Regions from separate parts of the Mesorhizobium sp. CA4 genome, predicted to be linked through region 2. Evidence: predicted binding sites of a transcription regulator. Region 2 holds the regulator's gene; each other region holds the start of a gene.
The links. Region 2 encodes HrcA, which represses chaperone genes, less so after heat shock. Its sites were predicted from a motif close to GTTAGCACTCNCNNNNNGNGAGTGCTAAC; they were not measured.
Positions count from the first base shown of each region.

Region 1: groES (co-chaperone GroES) is a predicted target of HrcA. The motif match lies at 1,889-1,917, and genes of this name have one in related genera.
Region 3: groES (co-chaperone GroES) is a predicted target of HrcA. The motif match lies at 1,308-1,336, and genes of this name have one in related genera.

Region 1 covers NZ_JAIUHK010000023.1:78,142-81,415, forward strand. The annotation lists gene groL (chaperonin GroEL) at 1-1,363, opposite strand, end outside; gene groES (co-chaperone GroES) at 1,425-1,739, opposite strand; gene LB528_RS19350 (hypothetical protein) at 2,071-2,418, shown strand; gene LB528_RS19355 (usg protein) at 2,432-2,710, shown strand; gene LB528_RS19360 (Hsp20 family protein) at 2,950-3,274, shown strand, end outside.
Region 2 covers NZ_JAIUHK010000018.1:61,259-64,532, reverse strand. The annotation lists gene LB528_RS16400 (PQQ-dependent sugar dehydrogenase) at 1-316, opposite strand, end outside; gene LB528_RS16395 (hypothetical protein) at 446-643, opposite strand; gene hrcA (heat-inducible transcriptional repressor HrcA) at 876-1,973, opposite strand; gene rph (ribonuclease PH) at 2,189-2,905, shown strand; gene LB528_RS16380 (VOC family protein) at 3,093-3,274, shown strand, end outside.
Region 3 covers NZ_JAIUHK010000005.1:155,781-159,054, reverse strand. The annotation lists gene groL (chaperonin GroEL) at 1-883, opposite strand, end outside; gene groES (co-chaperone GroES) at 947-1,243, opposite strand; gene LB528_RS06265 (SDR family NAD(P)-dependent oxidoreductase) at 1,604-2,365, opposite strand; gene LB528_RS06260 (LysR family transcriptional regulator) at 2,472-3,274, shown strand, end outside.

The DNA of each region.
Region 1 (3,274 bases), on a different contig from region 2:
CGATCTGCCGCGCCGGAGCTTCGATCGCGCGCCGCACGATATCGACGCCGTATCTCTGGTCCGGGTTGTCGACGGCGACCGCGTCGAGCGCCTTGGCCGCCCTGAGCAAGGCAACGCCGCCGCCGGGCAGGATACCTTCCTCGACCGCGGCGCGCGTGGCGTGCAGCGCGTCGTCGACACGGTCCTTCTTCTCCTTGACCTCGACTTCCGTCGCGCCGCCGACGCGGATCACGGCAACGCCGCCGGCGAGCTTGGCCAGCCGCTCCTGCAGCTTCTCGCGATCATAGTCGGAGGTAGTCTCCTCGATCTGGGCCTTGATTTGCGTGATGCGGCCCTGGATCTCCTCCTTCTTGCCGGCGCCGTCGACGATGGTGGTGTTTTCCTTCTCGATCGCGACCTTCTTGGCGCGGCCGAGCATCTCCAGCGTGACGTTCTCCAGCTTGATGCCGAGATCCTCGCTGATGGCCGTGCCGCCGGTGAGGATGGCGATGTCCTCCAGCATGGCCTTGCGCCGGTCGCCGAAGCCCGGAGCCTTGACGGCGGCTACCTTCAGCCCGCCGCGCAGCTTGTTGACCACCAGCGTGGCCAGAGCCTCGCCCTCGACATCCTCGGCGATGATCAGCAGCGGCTTGCCGGACTGCACCACGGCCTCCAGCACCGGCAGCAGGGCCTGAAGATTGCTGAGCTTCTTCTCGTGGATCAGCACATAGGGCTCTTCGAGCTCCACGCGCATCTTGTCCTGGTTGGTGATGAAATAGGGCGAGAGATAGCCGCGATCGAACTGCATGCCTTCCACGACTTCCAGCTCGGTCTCGGCCGTCTTGGCTTCCTCGACGGTGATGACGCCTTCGTTGCCGACTTTTTCCATAGCCTCGGCCAGGAAGCGGCCGATCTCGGCATCGCCATTGGCCGAGATGGTGCCGACCTGTGCGATCTCGTCGTTGCTGGTGATCTTGCGGGCATTGACCTTGAGTTCGGCGACGATCGCATCCACCGCCTTGTCGATACCGCGTTTCAGATCCATCGGGTTCATGCCCGAGGCAACGGCCTTAGCCCCTTCGCGAACGATCGCCTGGGCAAGCACGGTGGCAGTGGTGGTGCCGTCGCCGGCGATGTCGCTGGTCTTCGAAGCGACTTCGCGGACCATCTGGGCGCCCATGTTCTCGAACTTGTCCTCGAGCTCGATCTCCTTGGCGACGGTGACGCCGTCCTTGGTGATGCGCGGCGCGCCGAACGACTTGTCGATGACGACGTTGCGACCCTTCGGACCGAGCGTCACCTTCACCGCGTCGGCGAGGATGTTGACGCCGCGCAGCATGCGCTCGCGGGCGTCGGAATGGAATTTGACTTCCTTGGCAGCCATTGGATCACTCCTTGTTTAGGCAGCTTTCATTGACTGGGTTGCGGTTCTATCGAAGCCCCGGTCAGGCGGCTTTCTTCAGCGTCGCGGCCTGCTCGATCACGCCCATCACATCGCTTTCCTTCATGATGAGCAGATCCTCGCCGTTGAGCTTGATCTCGGTGCCGGACCACTTGCCGAACAGGATGCGGTCGCCGACCTTCACGTCGAGGGGCACGAGCTTGCCGCTCTCGTCGCGGGCCCCCGGGCCGACGGCGATGACTTCGCCTTCCTGCGGCTTTTCCTTGGCAGTGTCGGGAATGATGATACCGCCGGCCGTCTTCTCTTCGGCCTCGATGCGGCGCACGAGTACGCGGTCATGCAGTGGACGGAACGTCATATCGTTCTCCTTCAGGACAAACAGATTGCGAGAGGTTCCTCCGCTCCGGGCCGGCAGGACCGGAGCGGGGCTCGCGCGACCCTTTCGGCATCGCGCGCATGTCGAGCTAGTTTTGCCTTCTTCTACTTTCAAGGGGGTGCCACAAATTTTTTGGCACTCTCGACCGCCGAGTGCTAGCGCGCTGAAAACATGCGGTAAATTGGACCGCTCCGATAACGGAGAGGCTTGAATTCGCGATTGAGTTGAACAAGATTATCGGCGCCCGGCAGCGCCGGGACCATTGAGAAACTGGAACCCGAAACAAGGAGTTTTTTGGAGACGGAGGACAGAAATGGACCGACAGACGCTTTCGCCGATCATTCCTTCCCTAGCTCCCGAAATATCAGACCTTTCGCTCGACCGGCTGCTGTCGCCGGCCAGCCATTTTCAGCATCCGCGGGATGTGCTGGAAGACGGCTCGCTCGACATATGGGAAAAGCGGGCGATCCTTTCGTCCTGGGCATCTGACGCCTGCGCCGTGGAATCGATGCCTGCGCTGCGCCAGCCGCCGGGCACCGAGCGGCCGGTCTCCTTCGACGACATCATGGATGCGCTGCGCCGGCTTGATGCGCTAGCCCCGTCGCCCAGCGGCCCTACCGATAACGACCACCGGCAGTTGGTCGACCGGCTGAGCGCGTGAGGGCCCGAAGGCGATGGCGAGAGCGGTCAGCAGGGAATTCCGCTTGCAGATGAATGGCTATGGCTTGACCACTGCCGAGATCCATTATCATCTGCCCGATCATCCGAGCCTGCTCCAGCTTTACGTCTGGCAGGACTATGATCTTGCCCCGGATTTCCCCGCGCTGAGGGGCTTTCTGGGTTTTTGGGAGCGCGAGCTGGCTGGCGCCTTGCATTCCGTCCGCGTCGCCCACCATCGGCTCATCAGGGCATCGGAATGGCGGGCCGTCGACGGGATCATCGCAATCCATTGAAGACCAGCTCCCCAAGGCGGTCGTGTTGCACGGCCGCCTTCAATTCATAATTTGCCTGCCTGCATGCAGATGACGAGGCCGAGTTTTTCACGACCTAAAGGCGCGTCGGGGCGGGTCTTGACGTGCCGGCGTTGAATTCCCAGATCGATGATGCCGGTGCTTGAGATAGACCGGCAGGTCAAGGGGCACCGCTTCCTTGGCGCCCCTCGTATCTATGTTGCTCAATGGAGGATGTAGCTATGAGAACCACGTTTGACTTCAGTCCCCTGTTCCGGTCGAGCATAGGCTTCGATCGAATGCTGAACGCGCTCGAAACGGCGAGCCGGATCGAAACCGTCGACAATTGGCCACCCTACGACATCGCCAAGACCGCGGATGACGACTACCGCATAACCATGGCGGTGGCCGGATTCTCGCAGGATGAACTGGCCATTACCCAGGAGCAGAACATGCTTATGGTCTCGGGCCAGAAAGCCGGCGAGGACAAGGGTGAGTACCTGCATCGTGGTATCGCCGGCCGCGCGTTCCAGCGACGCTTCGAGCTTGCCGACCACGTCAAGGTCG
Region 2 (3,274 bases):
GATCGCCATTCGGCGCCACGCGCACGACGCGCGGGCTGTCGATGCCGGACGCGACGAGCTCGGCGGAAAAACCGGGCGGAAGTTTCGGCTTCGCATCCTCGGGGCGATCGGTGACGCCGCCGCCATTGGAGGCGGACTCCGTCATATCGGGCTTCGGCAAATCCTCGGGTTTCAGCAGCCGGCGCACGCCCGGGCGGTCGGCCTTCCAGTCGCCGAAGGCCTTTTCGCCGCTGAGCAAGGGCCGATCGGCCTGCTGCGCAAAGGCAGCCGTGGCAAAAACCAGCGCGAGGCCCACAAGGCCGGCGATCCGCATCATGCTGTCCTCCGTCGTCTGCCAACATGTCCTGTCTGCGGGCGCCTCACTCGAAGGCGCCCGGAGACAGAACATATTGGGCTAACGATCGAAAAGAGAAGCTCGCGCACGTGATTTGACGGAACGCCGGGCTCAGACCTCTTCGGCATCCAGATCGTCGTCGAGGCGCTTTTCCAATTCGACGAGGTCGGCCGGCAAGGGCAGGCCCATGGCGCGCATTTCCCGCAACTTCTCGCGCAGCTGCTCCTGGATCTCATGCTCGTCCTCGGGCTGGTTGACCATCTCCTCGAGCAGCAGGCTGATCTGGGCTTTCAACGATTCCAGCGCCATGTTTTTCTCCTCTGCGGCGATCTTAGGTGTGTCGAGATTCAGGTCAGGCCGAGTCGAGAACGGTGGATTCCGAGAACCGGAGCGGAGCGCACTTAAAGTACGTGAGCACCGGCCTACGCCGACCGTAGCCTTAATCTAGCTGCCGCGCCACTCACAAGCGCTTCGGCCGGCGAAGGCAGGAAGCACAGGAAGCCGCCGTTCGCAGGCCGCCATCACCTGAAAATCGATACACCTAACGAAGCATGCGGGAAATCAGCTGTGCGGTATAGTCGACCATCGGCACGATGCGGGCGTAATTCAGGCGCGTCGGGCCGATGACGCCAAGCGCGCCGACGACACGGGCGTCCTTGTCGCGATAGGGAGCGACGACCAGCGACGAGCCGGACAGCGAAAACAGCTTGTTCTCCGAGCCGATGAAGATGCGCACGCCCGGCCCTTCCTCGGCAAGGTCGAGCAGCTGCAGCAAGCCGTCCTGCGTTTCCAAATCCTCGAACAGATGACGCAGCAATTCGAGATCGGCCTGGGCGGTGACGTTTTCCAGAAGATTGGCGCGGCCGCGCACGATGAGACGCGCCGGCAGGCCGCTTTCAGCGCCGGCCCAGACCGCGAGGCCCTTCTCGACCAGATCCTGCGACAGCGTGTCGAGGGCCGCCCTGGTCTCCTCCTTGATGCGGGCGATCTCAACGCGCGCCTCAGCCAGGGTGCGGCCACGAATATGGGCGTTGAGGAAATTGGACGCCTCATGCAGCTGCGACACGGTGATGCCGGCCGGCAGCTCGACGACGCGGTTCTCGACGTCACCGTTCTGCGACACCAGCACGGCAAGCGCCTTGGTGGGCTCGAGCTGGATGAATTCGATGTGCTTCAGCGCCACCTCGTTCTTGGAGGCAAGCACGAGGCCGGCGCCGCGCGACATGCCGGACAGCATCTGGCTGGCCTCGGTCAGCATATGCTCCAGCGTCGCGCCCGAGCCGGAGGCGCGCACCTGCGCTTCGATGGTGCGGCGCTCGTCGTCGGAAAGGTCGCCGAGCTCCATGAAGGCGTCGACGAAGAAGCGCAAGCCTGTCTGGGTCGGCAGCCGCCCGGCGGACACATGCGGCGCGTAGATCAGCCCCAGATGCTCGAGATCGCTCATCACGTTGCGGATGGTGGCGGGCGACAGCGAGGAGGGCAGGATGCGCGACAGGCTGCGCGAGCCGACCGGCTCGCCGTCGCGCAGGTAGGAATCGACGATCCGCCGGAAAATATCGCGCGAGCGCATGTCGAGTGATTGAAGTACGGGCGACTGAAGCCCGGGCGACTGCGACGTCGGATCGACTGGTTTGTTCATTCCGGCGAGAAACCTCCTGCCGAAAGATATAGACTTAAGCCACAGCGGCGCAACCCGGTGCCGCATTCGCGGTCACGTGCCGCGTTCGCGGTTGTGGGTGCCGCGTTTGCGGTTACCCGGCCCGTTTTCCTTTGCGACCTCGTTTTCCTTTGCGCCATGCTGCGCATGCGTCTACAAGCCGCCGACGAATCCGGGAAAGAACAGAAAGAGCCTCGATGCGCCCCTCCAAACGCCAAGCCGACGAAATGCGCGCCATCTCCTTCGAGCGCGGCGTTTCCAAGCATGCCGAAGGCTCGTGCCTGGTGAAGTTCGGCGACACGCATGTCTTGTGCACGGCGAGCCTGGAGGAAAAGGTGCCGGCCTGGATGCGCAATTCCGGCAAGGGCTGGGTGACGGCCGAATACGGCATGCTGCCGCGCTCGACCGGCGAGCGCATGCGGCGCGAGGCCTCGGCCGGCAAGCAGGGCGGCCGCACGCTGGAGATCCAGCGGCTGATCGGCCGTTCGCTGCGCGCCGTGGTCGACCTGCAGGCGCTGGGCGAACAGCAGATCACCGTCGACTGCGACGTGATCCAGGCCGATGGCGGCACCCGCACGGCCTCGATCACCGGCGGCTGGGTGGCGCTCTATGATTGCCTGCGCTGGATGGAAGCGCGCCAGATGGTGAGCGTCGCCAAGGTGCTGAAGGACCATGTGGCGGCGATCTCCTGCGGCATCCATGACGGCCAGCCGGTCATCGACCTCGATTACCTCGAGGATTCCTCGGCGGGCACCGATGCCAATTTCGTCATGACCGGCAAGGGCGGCATCGTCGAGATCCAGGGCACGGCGGAGGGCGAGCCGTTTTCCGAGGAGCAGTTCGCGGCGCTGATGGGGTTGGCGAAGAAGGGTATTTCGCGGCTGGTGAGCCTGCAGCAGATGGCGGTGGCCTGACGTTGAATGCGATGAGGTCGGCGATCCTTCACACCCCCCTCTGGCCTGCCGGCCATCTCCCCCGCAAGGGGGGAGATCGGATGTCACCTTGGGTTTCGCCAACTATCAACGTTGAGATGCCGCCGGCGGAGCTGCCAATCTCCCCCCTTGCGGGGGAGATGGCCGGCAGGGCAGAGAGGGGGGCCTCGTGATACCCTCCGCAATCCTCGAATCCGCCCTCTACGTCACAGACCTACACGCCGCCGAAGCCTTCTACCGCGACATCATCGGTCTCGAAGCCTTGGGCAAGGTCGAGGGCCGGCACGTCTTCTTCCGTTGCGGCGACGGCGTATTGCTTCTCTTCAACGCCGAGGCGACGAAGATCCCGCC
Region 3 (3,274 bases), on a different contig from region 2:
GGATGGCGATGTCTTCCAGCATGGCCTTGCGGCGGTCACCGAAGCCCGGCGCCTTGACGGCGGCGATCTTCAGGCCACCGCGCAGCTTGTTGACGACCAGCGTGGCCAGAGCCTCGCCTTCGACGTCTTCCGAGATGATGAGCAGCGGCTTCGAGGTCTGGACGACGGCTTCCAGGACCGGCAGCATGGCCTGCAGGTTGGACAGCTTCTTCTCGTGCAGCAGGATGTAGGCGTCTTCCAGATCGGCGACCATCTTGTCGGCGTTGGTCACGAAGTAGGGCGACAGGTAGCCGCGGTCGAACTGCATGCCTTCGACGACTTCCAGCTCTGTCTCGGCGGTCTTGGCTTCCTCGACGGTGATGACGCCTTCGTTGCCGACCTTCTGCATCGCTTCCGCGATCATCTTGCCGACCGACTCGTCGCCATTGGCCGAGATCGTGCCGACCTGGGCGACTTCCTCGGAAGTCTTGATCTTCTTGGCGGCCTTGCCGAGCGCCGTGACGACTTCGGTGACGGCGAGGTCGATGCCGCGCTTGAGGTCCATCGGGTTCATGCCGGCGGCGACCGCCTTGTGGCCTTCCTGGACGATCGACTGCGCCAGAACCGTTGCGGTCGTGGTGCCGTCGCCGGCGATGTCGTTCGTCTTCGAAGCGACTTCGCGGACCATCTGAGCGCCCATGTTCTCGAACTTGTCCTCAAGCTCGATTTCCTTGGCGACAGTGACGCCGTCCTTGGTGATGCGCGGGGCGCCGAACGACTTATCGATCACGACATTGCGGCCCTTCGGGCCGAGGGTCACCTTCACCGCGTCGGCGAGGATGTTGACACCGCGCAGCATGCGCTCACGGGCATCGCGGGAGAATTTTACGTCTTTTGCAGCCATGTTTTAGCTCCTGGCAGGGGCTCGGGAAGAGCCCGAAGATGAAGATTCAGGTGAGGCCGATGATCAGCCGATGATGCCCATGATGTCGGATTCCTTCATGATCAGAAGGTCTTCGCCATTGAGCTTGACTTCAGTGCCCGACCACTTGCCGAACAGGATGCGGTCGCCGGCCTTGACGTCCAGCGGGACGAGCTTGCCGCTTTCGTCGCGGGCGCCGGAGCCGACGGCGATGATCTCGCCTTCCTGCGGCTTCTCCTTCGCCGTATCCGGGATGATGATCCCGCCGGCGGTCTTGGATTCGGATTCGACCCGGCGAACGACCACGCGGTCATGAAGCGGGCGGAACTTGGACTTTGCCATGTTGTCTTCCTCGAGTGAGAACGGTGAGAACTGTTCCTCCATCCGGCGAGGCCGCCGGACATCGGTTAGCACTCACTATAGACGAGTGCTAACGTCGCGCTGAAATAGGCTGGCGAATTGCGAGAGTCAAGGCGCGCGCGATGGGGCGGCGGCGCGAAATTTTTCTCGCATGATCTCCCGGTTGGGAGTGCGCCGGTTGGGGGTGGATCGGCGAGGCCCGTCAACTTCGGGGCGGCCCGACGGCTTCGAGGACCTGATGCGACATGCGTTAGGGCGGTCCAGCTCTCGTTGAGCCGCCCTGACTGCTGGTTTTCATGGGACGACAGGAAGCTGCGCGCTTCCTCATTGTCCACGCGGGGCTCAGATATTCATGCCGCCCGAGACTTCGATGCGCTGGGCGTTGACCCAGCGATTGTCGTCGGAGAGCAGCGAAGCGATCATCGGCCCGATATCGTCGGCGACGCCGACGCGGCCGAGCGCGGTGACGCCGGCCACCATGCGGTTGATCTCGGCATTGTCGCGCACATGGCCGCCATTGAAGTCCGTGGCGATCGCGCCGGGCGCCACGGTGTTGGCGGTGATGCCGCGCTGGCCGAGCTCCTTGGCAAGGTAGCGCGTGAACACCTCGATGCCGCCCTTCATCATCGCATAGGCGGATGAGCCGGGAGCCGCGAAGCGGGCGAGCCCGCTCGAGATGTTGATGAGGCGGCCGCCATCATTGATCAGCGGCAGCAGCGCCTGGGTGAGGAAGAACACGCCCTTGAGGTGTATGTTCATCAGCGTGTCGAATTCCTCTTCCGTTGTCTCGGCGATCGGCTTGCGCAGGCCGGTGCCGGCATTGTTGACGAGATAGGCGAAGCGGTCGCGCTGCCAAGTCTCGTGAAGCGTCTTCTTCAACGCTTCAACGAAAGCCGGGAAGCTGGCAACGGCGCCGGCGTCGAGCTCAAGCGCGGCCGCGCGGCCGCCGGCAGCTTCGATCTCGGCGATTGCCGCCTGCGCCTCGTCGGCGCGCGAGCGATAGGTGACGATGACGTCGACGCCCCGGCGGGCGAGGTGGATGGCGGTGTTGCGGCCGAGGCCGCGGCTGCCGCCGGTGATGAGAGCGATAGGACGAGTAGTCACGACGAAATCTCCTTCTGTATGGATGGAGATGCATATACTCGCCCGATCGGCCAATATAATCGGCCATGGATTGCCAACACTATTCAGTATGTGCAAACAATCAGCGATGGACCGGTTCGACAGCATGCGGCTCTTCACCCGCGTCGTGGAACGGCGCAGCTTCACTGCGGCCGCCGCCGATCTTAGCCTGCCGCGCTCCAGCGCCACCGCCGCGATCAAGCAGCTCGAAGAGCGGCTCGGCGTGCAGTTGCTTCGCCGCACCACGCGCCATGTCACCACGACGCTCGACGGCGAAGCCTACTACGAGCGCTGCATCGGCATCCTCGCCGACATCGAGGATGCCGAAGGCGGCTTCGGCGCGCATGAGGTGCGCGGGCGGCTGAGCATCGACATCAACGGCAACATGGCCCGAACCTTGGTCATCCCGGAACTGCCGGCGTTGCTCGCCCGCTATCCCGGGCTGAGCGTGCATATCGGCGAGGGCGACCGCTTCGTCGACCTAGTGCGCGAGGGCGTCGACTGCGTGGTCCGCGCCGGCACGCTCCCCGACAGCGACATGATCGCGCGTCGCATCGGCATGGCGCGCGAGGCGACGGTCGCCAGCGCGGCCTATGTCGAGCGCCACGGCCTGCCGCGCTCACTGGACGAACTTGCCGGGCACATCATGATCGGCTTCGTCTCGTCCCGCACCGGCCAGGTGATGCCGCTGGAGTTCACCGTCGATGGAAAGATCCGCGAGGTCGTCCTGCCGTCGCGCGTTACGGTCTCCAATTCCGACACCGCCGCCACGCTGGTGCGCCAGGGTTTTGGCCTCTATCAGGCGCCGCGCCGCCGCTTCGCCGCCGACATTGATGCCGGCCGGCTGGTCGAGGTGCTGCCCGGCAATCCTCCGACGCCGACACCGATCTC